2 regions of the Streptomyces sp. NPDC006012 genome follow, and region 2 is predicted to be linked to the other one. Evidence: predicted binding sites of a transcription regulator. Region 2 holds the regulator's gene; the other holds the start of a gene.
The links. The regulator HrcA, encoded in region 2, represses chaperone genes, less so after heat shock. The targets are predictions, from matches to a motif close to TTNGCACTCNGNNNNNCNGAGTGCNAA.
Positions count from the first base shown of each region.

Region 1 (7,416 bases), on a different contig from region 2:
CACGGGCACGATCCGGGTCGCAATGTCCCTGAAGCAACGAGAGAGGACACCTGTATGACCGCTCCTACGGTCCGCCGACTCCCCCCAGGGGCACGATGGAGGAGAGGAGGCAACACCATGACCCCCAGCACCACCCCCGAACACCCTCAGATGCACGTCGAGGACTTCCAGGAGCTGGCCGACGCAGCTCCCGACGGCGTACGCCTCGAACTCGTCGACGGCCGAGTCCACACCAAAGACCCCCTCAGCGTCGAAGAATTCGAGGAACTGGAACGCCGGGCACCGGAAACCGTCCGACTGGAGTACATCAACGGAAAACTAGAGGTCAAGGCAGTGCCAGACGGCAACCACCGGGAGATTCTCATCTGGTTGCAGGAGCAGTGCATGCAGCACCGCCCCGACCTGCGCGTCTACGGCGAATCCGGCGTCAGAACCGAGGCATACCGCAAGGGCCGCGCCCGCACGGACGCAGCCGTCGCCCTCAAGGGCCATTTCAAAGGGCACGGCGAGTGGTCCGCGTCCGAGGGCATCCTCATGGCTGTCGAAATCACCTCCCACGACCGCGACACCCACCAGCGAGACAGAGTCGACAAGCCCGTGGGATACGCAGCGGTCAGCATCCCCGTCTACTTGCTCATCGACCGTGACCACACCACCACCGTCGTCGTCTACAGCGAACCCAAGGACGGCCGCTACCGGCAGACCCAGTCGTACCCCTGGGGCACGACCGTCGAACTCCCCGCCCCGGTGAGCCTCACCCTCGACACCGAAGAACTCAAGGAGTACGCGGGCTGACGCCATGCCCGTCGAGAGCTGGTGGCGGTGGAGCATGAGCCAGCCGTAGGTTCGCTCGACCGGCTGTCGTGAACCGTGGGACGACCTGATCCGTTGTGTCTTGGAACGCCGCAGAAGACTCGACCAGGAGGGACCACCGTGCCACGACCAACAGCCGCCGAACTCCCTGAAGAAGAAAAGGAGTTCTGGGAGGAAACGAGAGATGTCGTTTACAAAAATGATCAACGGAATGCGACAAGAAAGAATACACACGAGCTGGCGGAAGCATGGGAACGCGGATACCGTTCCGGACTTAAAAATCACCGGGCCACATACTCCGAGATTCATGGCTACGACAGGTCCGTGCAGGCGTTGGCCAATACGGCACTTAAGAATCACGAGATCTACTGGAATCCCGATCTTTGGGTCCATCACATGCACCGGGCGGGCTACGAGTTCGGCGCTCTGGAGAAGGAATACGGATCGCGGGACGCTGCCCTGCAGGAGAAGATAGACAGGTTGTGGCAGCCAGTTGATCGTCCTGCGCGGCCTGAGAGTGATGCGACCCTGGCCGTGCGGCGTACCGCGAACCGCTTCGCCACGTGGCTCAGCGAGATAAAAGGGATCGCCCAGAACCGCGATACCCGCGACGCTCGTGCCGCCGGAGCGCCGCTGGGCAGCGGCGGTGCTGCCGCGGAATCGACCGAACGGCTGTTGCCGTCGGCCGCCTCAGTGGCTTCCCTCCTCCCGGAGGGAACCGGCACGCAGTGGTCGCGGCCTGCTCCGCCCACTCAGGGGCAGTCGGCGGCCACCCCGCGCCACATTGCCCTCGATCTCGGACGCGCCCGTAATACGAGATCCGCCCGCTGAAGGGGCAGGAAAGAAACCCACCCACCGCTAGCGTGCCGGGCCCCCCGCGCCGCGCCCCCGCCCCGAAGGCTGGGAGTTACCCCGGTGGACCGGGGTAAGGTTACCCCTTTCCACCTGGCCCTCCGGCCGCGGCGGAGCGCACTGATAAGGCGACATGGTGACGGGTGGCCGAGGCGCGGCGGCCATATGACTCTGCTGGCTCTGCCGCACATCAGCACCCCGATGCAATTCTTGATACCTCTGATACATCTTCGTGTAATTTTGCCATCGAGCGGGATCCTGCCTGACGGAATCTCTCGCCCGCCTTGCCTCGTTGTAAAGATCCTGCGTCGCAGGCGGCGGCTCCGGGGGCGACGCGTCGTTCCAGGACGGGTAAGGACTGCTGTTCCAGTCCTGGGAAAATTTCCGAAAATTCTCTGAGTCCGTCTTCTTATTCCTGGCCCACCACTCGGCATAAGACCAGAGATTTCCGTCTGCCCCTGCGTGTTCGGTGTGCCGCCCGGACCGCGCGTACCACTCGGCATACTGGTGACGAAACTGCTCATATTCCGATGCCCGGCCTTCTCTGGCATTCTGCGTCGCCGCACGGACTTTCTCCGGCGTCAGCGCCCATTCCAGTCTCCGCCCCACTTCCCGTACTTCCGGCGCCGCCAGCAGATTGTCCGCAGACCCGATCAGCCGGTCGTGCGCATCGGGCCCGTCCGGCATGCTGAACACGTCCGCACCGCCGATGTACAGGGTGGATATCCCTTTGTAGTGGATGATTTCCTGCTGATCGCGGAACGCCACCTCGCGGAGAGTGGCCAGGACGTCGATCCCTCCGGGTACGTTCGGCATGGAGTACCGCGCGTATTCCCCCTCATCGACCCAGAGAGGTTTGGGTCCTGCCGGATCCCTGTCCCGGCTGGAACTGACATACACCGTGTCTCTGTGGTTGTTCTGGTAGTACTGGATACTGGAGGGAACTTTATCGCTTTTATTCTCGAACCCGTCCCTGAAGACAATTCCGAGGCCGCGCTCCCTCGTGTGAGTCTCGAAGCGGTACAGCGGATCGCGGTCCAGCCTGTGAGCGATCTGATAGTCGGCAGCCGGTCCGCTGTTGGCCACCGTGAGATATATCGGAGCGACGCCATATCTGGATTCCCCGGAACCCACCGTATCCACCGGGTTCGACCCGACCATCCTCCCGGGAAAGGCGTCCCATGCCCTCCGGAAGTCCTCCGGGGTACTCTCGAAGCCCTCATAGGAACCCCCGGAATCGCTGTCTGCCGCCGAGCCGAAAGATCTGGCCGGGGAGTAATCGTCCCGCGCCCGCTCCACCATCCGAGAGTCACTCCTCCTGTGTTCGGGCAGGTGACAGCGCAGAAGTCACCACTGAGTCCGACCGGCCCTACGTCCAGCTTCCACTTGCTTCCAGTTTCTTCCACCTTCTGAAACGGCTGAAAATCACGACCGGTTCACCAGCCCCAAGCCCTGGCTAGGGCGTCTCAAGCGGCGACGACAATGATCACGAGGGGGTTCCAGGTTCGGTTTCGGCCTCGCGCCGTACCGCGTCGGCGACCGTGTCACGGACCTCGCCCTTGCACGGGGTCCGCCCCGGACCCTCGAAGGTGCGCGAGAACAGGGGCTCGTCCCAGACCCTGTTCGTCATGGCCGCGAGGTGGATGCCCTGGCGGATGATCTCGGCCGCGCTGATCCCCCGCCGTTTGGCGGCCTCGTTGATGATGGCCAGATCCTCGGAGTCGGCGTGGACGTTGGTGCGCTTCATGGACATGCACCAACGTTAGCCATGTACCGGATTGACCCAGGTCGTGGCGGTCGCATGGCCGCTTGCTGCCGGGCGGGCCGCCGGAAACGCCCGAGGGCGGCACCCCTGTCGTCGACAGGAGTGCCGCCCTCGGAACGGAAAGGACAGGCTGATCCGGAGGATCAGAAGTCCATGTCACCGCCCGGCATGCCGCCCGGAGCGGCCGCGGCGGCCTTCTCCGGCTTGTCGGCGATGACGGCCTCGGTGGTGAGGAACAGCGCGGCGATGGAGGCGGCGTTCTGCAGAGCGGAACGCGTGACCTTCGCCGGGTCGATGATGCCCTCGGCGACCAGGTCGACGTACTCACCGGTCGCGGCGTTCAGGCCGTGACCCGGGGTGAGGTTGCGGACCTTCTCCACCACGACGCCGCCCTCAAGGCCGGCGTTGACGGCGATCTGCTTGAGCGGGGCCTCCAGGGCGAGCTTGACGGCCTGCGCGCCGGTCGCCTCGTCGCCGTCCAGCTCCAGCTTCTCGAAGACGTTGGTGGTCTGCAGCAGGGCCACGCCACCACCGGCGACGATGCCCTCCTCGACGGCCGCCTTGGCGTTGCGCACGGCGTCCTCGATGCGGTGCTTGCGCTCCTTCAGCTCCACCTCGGTGGCGGCACCGGCCTTGATGACGGCCACGCCGCCCGCGAGCTTGGCCAGGCGCTCCTGGAGCTTCTCGCGGTCGTAGTCGGAGTCGCTGTTCTCGATCTCGGCGCGGATCTGGTTGACCCGGCCGTTGACCTGCTCGGAGGAGCCGGCACCGTCGACGATGGTGGTCTCGTCCTTGGTGATGACGACCTTGCGGGCGCGGCCCAGGAGGTCCAGGGTCGCGTTCTCCAGCTTGAGGCCGACCTCCTCGGAGATGACCTCGCCGCCCGTGAGGATGGCGATGTCGCCGAGCATGGCCTTGCGGCGGTCGCCGAAGCCCGGGGCCTTGACGGCGACGGACTTGAAGGTGCCGCGGATCTTGTTGACGACCAGGGTCGACAGGGCCTCGCCCTCGACGTCCTCGGCGATGATCAGCAGCGGCTTGCCCGACTGCATGACCTTCTCCAGGAGCGGGAGCAGGTCCTTGACGGAGCTGATCTTGGAGTTGGCGATCAGGATGTACGGGTCGTCCAGGGACGCCTCCATACGCTCCATGTCGGTCGCGAAGTACGCGGAGATGTAGCCCTTGTCGAAGCGCATGCCCTCGGTGAGCTCAAGCTCAAGACCGAAGGTCTGCGACTCCTCGACGGTGATGACGCCTTCCTTGCCGACCTTGTCCATGGCCTCGGCGATCAGCTCGCCGATCTGGGTGTCGGCGGCGGAGATGGAGGCCGTGGAGGCGATCTGCTCCTTGGTCTCGACGTCCTTCGCCTGCTCCAGCAGGGCGGCGGAGACGGCCTCGACGGCCTTCTCGATACCGCGCTTCAGGGCCATCGGGTTGGCGCCGGCGGCGACGTTGCGCAGGCCTTCCTTGACCAGGGCCTGGGCGAGGACGGTCGCGGTGGTCGTACCGTCACCGGCGACGTCGTCCGTCTTCTTGGCGACTTCCTTGACCAGCTCAGCGCCGATCTTCTCGTACGGGTCCTCCAGCTCGATCTCCTTGGCGATGGAGACACCATCGTTGGTGATCGTGGGGGCGCCCCACTTCTTCTCAAGGACGACGTTGCGGCCCTTGGGGCCGAGGGTGACCTTGACGGCGTCGGCGAGCTGGTTCATACCGCGCTCAAGGCCGCGCCGCGCCTCCTCGTCGAACGCGATGATCTTGGCCATGTGAAGTGGTCCCTCCAGGACTGGGGGTGATTCCAACGGACCGCGCCCGCGCCCGCGACGGACGGCTCGCCAGCCTCGTGGTTCCTTGCCCCACTTGGCCTGCGGGCCTCACCGACCCGGTCCTTCGTTGTCACTCTCACCTTCAGAGTGCTAACGCCAATGATTAGCACTCGGGTGGGTCGAGTGCAAGACGCGCCCGCGACTCGGGCACCAAGGGGTGGTGGTCGGGTGACAGATGGAGGTGGGCACGCCCGCGTGGCGGGGACCAAGGCGTGGTGGTCGGGTGACGGGTGGGACGGACGGCTTCCGGATGAAAGCGGACGGCTTCCGGCATGTCGGGGGGACGCTCAGCCGTGCGCGAACACGCGTCGGCGCGCCCGGGCGGCGACGGGAACGGGCGGTAAGGCGGTAAGGCGGTAACCGGAACGACGGCAACCGGAACAACGACGGGAACGGGTGACGGAACGACACGGGGAACGGGTGACGGAACGACACCGGAAACGGGTGACGGAACGACACGACACCGGGAACAGGTGACGGAGCCTGCGCAGGACATAAGGACATAAGCAAACGCAGGACATAAGGACATGGCGAAGGGCCCGCACCCGTAAGGTGCGAGCCCTTCGCGACAAGAAAATTCAGGCGGTGACGCGAACCATGTCGGCCTGCGGGCCCTTCTGACCCTGCGAGATCTCGAACTCGACCCGCTGGCCCTCTTCCAGGGTGCGGTAGCCGTCCATCTGAATGGCGCTGTAATGGACGAAGACGTCCGCACCACCGTCGACCGCGATGAAGCCGTACCCCTTCTCCGCGTTGAACCACTTGACGGTGCCCTGAGCCATGCCTAACTCCCCTATTACTGGCCCTTGCACAGATCCGCACTTCGCGGACCCGGGTCAGACCTCACCCCCCAAGGTTGGGGGCGTGCGCCGGAACGCGTCGACCGCGGCTGAATGTATCTGTCCAACTGCCGTCTGCAACAGGTCAATCGGACGAGAAATCTGGACGTACCCGGTCGGGAATCTCCCGAGAATTCCGCAGAATTCCGGGCAAGTCGGGCTCCATGAAAGGAGTAAAAGCCACAAAAAACGCGCACAGATTGGCGACTTCTTGCGGGGCGCGCGGAATGATTCCGGGGCCCGTGCCCCGGGCGTGGGGCTCGCGTTCCCCAACTCTACCGCGCTCAACCCCACTGAATTGTCCCCTCCGCTTCTCTCACGGAGGGGGCAATCCGATGAACAGCCGGTGATATGCGTTACCGAAAGTAATGAGGGGTCAGCCGCCGGCCACGGCCGGGATGATGGAGACGCCCGCGCCGTCCGGGGTGACGGTCTGCAGGCCCTGCTCGAAGCGGACGTCGTCGTCGTTCACGTACACGTTGACGAAGCGGCGCAGCTGGCCCTGGTCGTCCAGGACCCGGGCGGCGATGCCCGTGTGGTTCTTCTCCAGGTCGGCGATCACTTCGCCGAGGTTGGCGCCGTCGGCGCTCACCTCGGCCTGACCGCCGGTGTAGGTACGCAGGATGGTGGGGATTCGAACGGTGACGCTCATGCGGTGTGACCTCCGGTCGGGTGCACAGGTGGTACGGCGAGGAAGGGAAGAGGGAGGGTGAGGCGGAAGGGGCGTGACGGGCTCCGGACGGTGCCTGGGGCGCGGCCTCGGCCAGGATCGGCCGACGACGCGCCGCCAGTCACACGCAGCCGGCCAGTCGTACGGAGGCGTCCGGTCGTACGGAGGCGTCCGGCCCTGCGGAGCCGTCCGGCCGTACGGAGCCGCCGGTCATCCGAGGCCGGCCTCTCGGAAGGAGTCCAGGTTCGGACGGATGGTGGCGGTCAGGCCGGTGTCGGCCACCGCGTCGAGGGTCTTGAGGCCGTCGCCGGTGTTGAGGACGACCGTGGTGAGCGCGGGGTCGAGGACGCCGTTCTCGATCAGCTTCTTCGCCACGCCCACGGTCACCCCGCCGGCCGTCTCCGCGAAGATGCCCTCGGTCTGCGCCAGCAGCCTGATCGCGTCGACGATCTGCTCGTCCGTGACGTCCTCCACGGTGCCGCCGGTGCGGCGGGCGATGTCGAGGACGTAGGGGCCGTCGGCCGGGTTGCCGATCGCCAGCGACTTGGCGATGGTGTTCGGCTTCTGCGGCCTGACCACCTCGTGCCCGGCCTTGAACGCGGCCGACACCGGCGAGCAGCCCTCGGCCTGCGCGCCGAAGATCTTGTACGG
Region 1 is NZ_JBIAIE010000008.1:238,936-246,351, forward strand. It holds gene ACFYPJ_RS17800 (Uma2 family endonuclease) at 118-795, shown strand; gene ACFYPJ_RS17805 (hypothetical protein) at 934-1,644, shown strand; gene ACFYPJ_RS17810 (hypothetical protein) at 1,672-2,751, opposite strand; gene ACFYPJ_RS17815 (CopG family transcriptional regulator) at 3,152-3,418, opposite strand; gene groL (chaperonin GroEL) at 3,574-5,196, opposite strand; gene ACFYPJ_RS17825 (cold-shock protein) at 5,835-6,038, opposite strand; gene ACFYPJ_RS17830 (MoaD/ThiS family protein) at 6,472-6,747, opposite strand; gene thrC (threonine synthase) at 6,976-7,416, opposite strand, start outside.
Region 1: the regulator HrcA is predicted to act here: its motif matches at 5,360-5,386, upstream of groL (chaperonin GroEL).

Region 2 (7,416 bases):
GCGGTGGGTGCCCTGGTGGCCGCCGGCCTCCACGCCCTGCGCGATCACCGCGTCGGCGCCCGCCTGCCGCACGGCCTGGGCCTCCTCCGGGGTGGTCACGGTGACCAGGGCGAAGGTGCCGACCCGGTGCAGCGAGTCGATGACGTCGCGGCTCGGGACGCCGAAGTGGAACGACACGGCCGGTACGGGGTCGTCGAGCAGCACGGCGAGCTTGGCCTCGTAGCCGTCGTCCCGGCCGCTGTCCGGGTCGCCGAGGTCGATCTCGTACCAGGCGGCCTCGCCGGCCAGTTGCTGTGCGTAGATCTCCACCGCGGCGGACGCATGCCCGGCGCCCGCCGTCGTGGTGCCGCCGGCGTTCGCGCCGGGGAATTCGGGCTGGGGCATGAAGACGTTCACCCCGAAGGGGCGGCCCGTGAGCGCCCGCATCTGCTTGATCTCCTGGTACATGCCGTCAGCGGTCTTGTACCCGGCGGCAAGGAAGCCCAGCCCGCCGGCCTCGGACACGGCGGCGACGAGCTGCGGGACGGAGATTCCGCCCGCCATGGGGGCCTGCACGATCGGAAGTGGGCAGAGATCGGTCAGCGCGGAGGACATGACGGCATGTTGTCACGTCCTCCGAACAAGTCCGAATCGGGCCTTGGCTTGGCATAGGCCACCGGCAACGGACGGTCATGGCCACCGGCAGCTCGTGTCAGCCGGCGGCCGAAGACGTCCTCCGCCGGGGCGAGTATCCCGGGGTGACGACTCCCGCCCGGGGGCCGCTGCCCACGCTCCCGGCAGGGGAGCCGGGCCGTACGTCTGCGGGGTTCGGGCGGCCCGGGCGGGTCGTTCAGCTCATTCGGCCCGCGCGGCCCGCACCGCCGCCCAGCCCGCGTCAGCGGCCGTTGAACGCGTCCTTCAGCCGCGAGAACAGACCCTGCTGGCCGGGCTGGAACTGGCCCTGCGGCCGCTCCTCGCCGCGCAGCTTGGCCAGCTCGCGCAGCACCCGCTCCTGCTCGGGGTCGAGCTTGGTCGGGGTCAGCACCTCGACGTGCACGATGAGATCGCCCCGGCCGCCGCCGCGCAGATGCGTCACACCCCGGTTGTGCAGCGGGATCGACTGACCGGACTGGGTGCCCGGACGGATGTCGACGTCCTCCAGGCCGTCCAGGGTCTCCAGCGGCACCTTGGTGCCGAGGGCCCCGGCGGTCATGGGGATGGTCACCGTGCAGTGCAGGTCGTCACCGCGCCGCTGGAAGGTGGAGTGCGGCAGCTCGTGGATCTCGACGTACAGATCGCCCGCGGGTCCGCCGCCGGGGCCGACCTCGCCCTCGCCCGCGAGCTGGATGCGGGTGCCGTTGTCGACGCCGGCCGGGATCTTCACGGTCAGGGTCCGGCGCGAGCGCACCCGGCCGTCGCCCGCGCACTCCGGGCACGGGGTCGGCACGACCGTGCCGAAGCCCTGGCACTGCGGGCACGGACGCGAGGTCATGACCTGGCCCAGGAAGGACCGGGTCACCTGCGACACCTCGCCGCGCCCGCGGCACATGTCACACGTCTGGGCGGTGGTGCCCGGCGCCGCGCCCTCGCCGTTGCAGGTCTTGCAGACGACGGCCGTGTCGACCTGGATGTCCTTCGTCGTGCCGAAGGCCGCCTCGTCCAGCTCGACCTCGATCCGGATCATGGCGTCCTGGCCGCGCCGGGTGCGCGAACGCGGCCCGCGCTGCGAGGCCGTGCCGAAGAACGCGTCCATGATGTCGGAGAAGTTGCCGAAGCCACCGGCCCCGAAACCGCCCGCGCCGGCCCCGCCGGACTGCGAGAGCGGGTCCCCGCCGAGGTCGTAGACCTGCTTCTTCTGCGGGTCCGACAACACCTCGTAAGCGGCGTTGATCTCCTTGAACCGCTCCTGCGTCTTCGGATCGGGGTTGACATCCGGGTGCAGCTCGCGTGCGAGCCGTCGGAAGGCTTTCTTGATCTCTTCCTGCGACGCGTCGCGGCGCACGCCGAGAACGGCGTAGTAGTCCGTGGCCACTACGACTCCGCCAGGATCTGTCCGACGTACCGTGCCACTGCGCGTACCGCTCCCATCGTTCCCGGGTAATCCATGCGGGTCGGGCCGACCACGCCGAGCTTGGCGACTGCCTCGCCGCCCGAACCGTAGCCGACCGACACCACGGACGTGGAGTTGAGTCCCTCGTGGGCGATCTCGTGGCCGATGCGCACGGTCATGCCCGGATCCTTCGCCTCGCCCAGCAGCTTGAGGAGCACGACCTGCTCCTCCAGCGCCTCCAGGACGGGCCGGATGGTGAGGGGGAAGTCATGTCCGAAGCGGGTCAGATTGGCGGTGCCGCCGATCATCAGCCGCTCCTCGTTCTCCTCGACGAGTGTCTCCAGGAGGGTGGAGAGCACCGTCGAGACCGTACCGCGGTCCTCGGCCTCGAAGGCGTCCGGCAGGTCCTCGACCAGGTTCGGCACGTCCGTGAAGCGACGGCCCGCGACCCGGCTGTTGAGCCGCGCGCGCAGATCCGCGAGGGACGTCTCGCCGAACGGCGCCGGGCAGTCGATCATCCGCTGCTCGACCCGGCCGGTGTCCGTGATCAGCACGAGCATCACGCGCGCGGGGGCGAGCGCGAGCAGTTCGACGTGCCGCACGGTCGAACGGGTCAGGGACGGGTACTGCACGACCGCGACCTGCCGGGTCAGCTGCGCGAGCAGCCGCACGGTCCGGGCCACCACGTCGTCGAGGTCGACGGCGCCGTCCAGGAAGTTCTGGATGGCACGCCGCTCGGGCCCGGTCATCGGCTTGACGCCCGCGAGCTTGTCCACGAACAGCCGGTAGCCCTTGTCGGTGGGGATCCGCCCGGCGCTGGTGTGCGGCTGGGCAATGAACCCCTCGTCCTCCAGCACCGCCATGTCGTTGCGGACCGTGGCCGGGGAGACACCGAGGTTGTGCCGCTCCGTGAGGGCCTTCGAACCCACCGGCTCCTCGGTCCCGACGTAGTCCTGGACGATGGCGCGCAGCACCTGGAGTCTGCGCTCGCTCAGCATCTCGCGCCCACCTCCAGAATGTCGTCCCCGCGGCCTTTCGGGTGGTTCGCCTGGCACTCTGTACAGGGGAGTGCCAGCGTCCCTGGCCCAGTGTACGGCCGTGGGGTACGCCCCGGGCAAGGCTGGTCACGTCCGTTCGTACCCGGAACCTCCCGGACGCTAGCGTCGCCGTATGAGGGCGACTTGGGAAGAGGCGGGCTGGGAGCGGGTGGCCGCCGGGGTGGGCCGGTGCCGGCTGCCGGGGTGGGACTGCACCGCCGGACTGGTTCTCGGGGCGGGCACGGCGCTCATGGTGGACGCCGGATCCAGCCTGCCGGAAGGCGCGCGGCTGCGGGCGCGGGCCGGGGAACTCGCCGGCCACCGTGTGACGCATCTCGCGCTCACCCACCCCCACTTCGATCATGTCTTCGGCGCCGCGGCGTTCCCGGACGCGGAGGTGTACGCGGCCGCCGGTGTGGACGCGGTGTTCACCCGCGAGCGGGACGAACTACGCCGGGACGCGGTCGACAACGGCCTGGACGCGGGGCTCGCCGCCGTGGCGGCGGCCGCCCTGGCCCGCCCCCGCCACCTGGTCCGGGACGAGTGGCCGCTGGACCTGGGCGGCGGCCGACGGGCGGTGCTGGCGGTCGTGGGCCCCGGTCACACGGCCCATGACCTGGCGGTACTGGTCCCGGGCGATCCGACGGTGGTCTTCTGCGGCGATCTGGTGGAGGAGTCCGGCGAGCCGCAGGCGGGCCCGGACGCCGTGCCGGAGCGCTGGCCGGCGGCCCTGGACCGGCTGCTCGCCCTGGGCGGCCCGGACGCACGGTACGTGCCCGGCCACGGAGCGGTGGTGGACGCGGAGTTCGTGCGCGGGCAGCGGGACGCGCTGGCCGCGCGGTTCGGCGTGGCCTGAACGTCCCGGCGTGTCGTGACCGTCCCCCGGCGGCTTCTCCTATCGTCATCCGAATGCGCCAATACCCGACTGACCTGACCCCCTCCTGGAAGAAGCCCAGACCCGTCCCCGAGGTCCCGGCCGAGGCCGGGCTCGTGGTGGAGGAGCCCGGTACCGGCTTCTGCGGCGCGGTGATCCGCTGCGAGGCGGGCACGGTGACCCTGGAGGACCGCTTCGGCAAGCACCGTGTCTTCCCGCTCCAGCCGAGCGGTTTCCTGCTGGAGGGCCGGGCGGTGACGCTGGTGCGTCCGCCGGAGGCTCCGGTACGGCCCGTCCGTACGGCGTCCGGCTCGGTCGCCGTCCCCGGTGCCCGCGCGCGTGTGGCCCGCGCCGGGCGGATCTACGTCGAGGGCCGGCACGACGCGGAACTGGTCGAGCGGGTGTGGGGTGACGACCTGCGCATCGAGGGCGTGGTCGTGGAGTACCTGGAGGGCGTGGACGACCTGCCGTCCATCGTGGCCTCGTTCGCGCCTGGACCGGACGCGCGGCTCGGTGTCCTGGTGGACCACCTGGTCCCCGGCACGAAGGAGTGGCGGATCGCGCAGGCGGTGACGAGCGAGCACGCGCTCGTGGTCGGCCACCCCTACATCGACATCTGGGAGGCGGTGAAGCCGTCCGCCCTGGGCATCGCCGGGTGGCCGAAAGTACCGCACGGACAGGACTGGAAGACGGGGGTGTGCCGGGCGCTGGGGTGGCCGGAGAACACCGGGGCGGCCTGGCAGGGGATCTTGTCGCGGGTGCGGTCGTACAAGGATCTTGAGCCGGAGTTGCTGGGGCGGGTGGAGGAGCTGATCGATTTCGTTACGGTCGGCGGTGACGTCTGACGGAGGGGGCAACGTCCCGGACGGCAGGGACCGAACCCGCGTTCCGCACCGATTCACCCGCGACGGTGATCAGTCCACCAGGTCCCGCACCACCGCGTCCGCCAGCAGCCGCCCCCGCAGTGTCAGCACTGCCCGCCCCTCGTCGTAAGGCGCGGCCTCCAGCAGCCCGTCCGTCCGTGCCCGCCGTGCCGCCGCGAGGCCGTCGGGACGCAGCAGGTCCAGCGGGACACCCTCGCGCAGCCTCAGCTCCAGCAGGATCCGCTCCACCCGGCGGTCCTCGTCGGACAGGATCTCCCGTCCGGCGCCCGGGGTGCGGCCCGCCGCCAGGGCCGCCGCGTACGCCCCCGGATGCTTGACGTTCCACCAGCGCACGCCGCCCACGTGGGAGTGCGCGCCGGGTCCCGCGCCCCACCAGTCGGCGCCGCGCCAGTACAGCTCGTTGTGCAGGCAGCGGCTCGCGGCGGAGGCGGCCCAGTTGGAGACCTCGTACCAGTCGAGACCGGCCGCGGTGAGGATCTCCTCCGCGATCAGGTAGCGGTCCGCGTGGACGTCGTCGTCGGTCATCGGGACCTCGCCCCGGCGGATCCGGCGGGCGAGCTGGGTGCCCTCCTCGACGATGAGGGCGTACGCGCTGATGTGGTCGGGGCCCGCGCCGAGCGCCGCCTCCAGGGAGGCCCGCCAGTCGTCGTCGGACTCACCGGGCGTGCCGTAGATCAGGTCCAGGTTGACGTGCTCGAAGCCGGCCGCGCGTGCCTCGGCCACGCACGCCTCGGGGCGGCCGGGGGTGTGGGTGCGGTCCAGGACGTCCAGCACGTGCCGCCGCGCGCTCTGCATGCCGAAGGAGATCCGGGTGAAGCCGCCCTCCCGCAGGGCCGTGAGGTAGGCCGGGTCGACCGTCTCCGGATTCGCCTCGGTCGTGATCTCCGCGTCCGGCGCGAGACCGAACTCGGCGCGGATCACGCCCAGCATCCGTACCAGGTCGGCCGCGGGCAGCAGGGTCGGCGTGCCGCCGCCGACGAAGACCGTGCGGACCTCGCGCGGGTCGTCGCCGAGCACCTTGCGGGCCAGCCGGATCTCGTCGGTCAGGGTGTCCGCGTAGTTGTCCCGGGAGGCGAGCACTCCGCCGGTGCCGCGCAGTTCGCCGGCGGTGTAGGTGTTGAAGTCGCAGTATCCGCAGCGGGTCGCGCAGTACGGGACGTGCAGGTAGAACCCGAGGGGGCGGCCGGCGGCCCCGGCGAGCGCGGAGGCGGGCAGCGCGCCGTCGGCGGGGACGGGCTCGCCGTCGGGGAGTGCGGAAGGCATGTGGTCCATTGTCCCGTACCGGTGCCCGGGCCTGGTCGTCCCCGTACCAGGACAGCGGTGGCCTTGGTCGGGTCGTGGGCCGGAGCGGGTCGTGAGCCGGATCGGCTCGGGGGCCGGATCGGCTCACGGCCCCCGTCAGCGCGCGCCCCGAGTCGGCTCACGGCCCGAATCCACTCGCGCCCCGGATCGGCTCGTGGGCCGGGGCCGGTCGCTCACTCCGCCTGGAGCACCAGCAGGGCCAGGTCGTCCTCCGGCGGCCGCCCGCCGAAGTCGTGCACCAGCTGCCTGATCCGGTCCGCGATCAGCTCGGCGCTGAGCCCGGCGCAGCCGGACAGCGCCCGGGCGAGCCCGTCGCCGTCGTCGAACTGACGGGATCCGCACCGGCGCTCGGTGACCCCGTCGGTGACGCACAGCAGGCTGTCTCCCACCCCCAGCTCGATGGTCTCGCTGGTGTACGTGGCGTCCTCGACGACGCCGAGCAGGGTCTGCGGATGCGCGGCCGTGCGGACCTCGCCGTCGGGCCCGAGCACCAGCGGCAGCGGATGGCCGGCGGAGGCGAGGGTGCAGCGGACACCGCCGTCGAAGGGGACGAGTTCGCCGTAGAGGAGGGAGAGGAACCGGTTCTGGGGGCCGTCGCCGGGGGCCACGGGACGGCCGCCGGCCGCCACCAGCGCACGGGCCGCCGCGTCCGCGGCTTCCATGGCGTCGTCGAGGAGGAGTTGGTTGAGGCGGTCGAGGACGTCGGCGACCCGATAGCCCTCGCGGGCCAGCAGCCGCAGCCAGGGCCGAGCCAGGCCGATCACCACGGCCGCCTCGGGGCCCTTGCCCTGGACGTCGCCGATCGCGAAGCACCAGCGGCCGTCACCGGCCGGGAACAGGTCGTAGAAGTCGCCGCTCGGTCCGCCCTGGTCGCACGGCTCGTAGACGAGCGCGCTGCGCAGCCCCGGGATCTCGGCGACCGCGCCGGGGAGCAGCCCGCGTTGCAGGATGGCGCTGATCGTGGCCTGCCGGGCGTACTGGCGGGCCGCGCCGATGGCGAGGGCCACCCGGCGGGCGAGGTCCTCGACGAGGCCGGTGATCTCGTCCGGGAAACGGGTGAGCCCGCATCGCCCGATGACCAGCGTGCCCAGCGGCCGGCCGCCCGCGATCAGGCGGTAGGCGAGCGCCGCGCCGTGTGCGGCGCGCGGGCCGAGCGCGGCGCCCGGCCAAGGGAAAGGCTCGGGTCCGGAGCGCAGGCCGTCGGGGCACGGCGGGTCCTTCTCCAGGGTCCGGCGGAGTTCCTCGATCCGGTTCTCGCTCTCGTGCCAGACCCGGGCGAGCCGCGGTCCG
Region 2 is NZ_JBIAIE010000001.1:579,034-586,449, reverse strand. It holds gene ACFYPJ_RS02485 (nitronate monooxygenase) at 1-594, opposite strand, end outside; gene dnaJ (molecular chaperone DnaJ) at 875-2,011, opposite strand; gene hrcA (heat-inducible transcriptional repressor HrcA) at 2,011-3,027, opposite strand; gene ACFYPJ_RS02470 (MBL fold metallo-hydrolase) at 3,200-3,922, shown strand; gene ACFYPJ_RS02465 (DUF3097 domain-containing protein) at 3,976-4,785, shown strand; gene hemW (radical SAM family heme chaperone HemW) at 4,855-6,087, opposite strand; gene ACFYPJ_RS02455 (SpoIIE family protein phosphatase) at 6,300-7,416, opposite strand, start outside.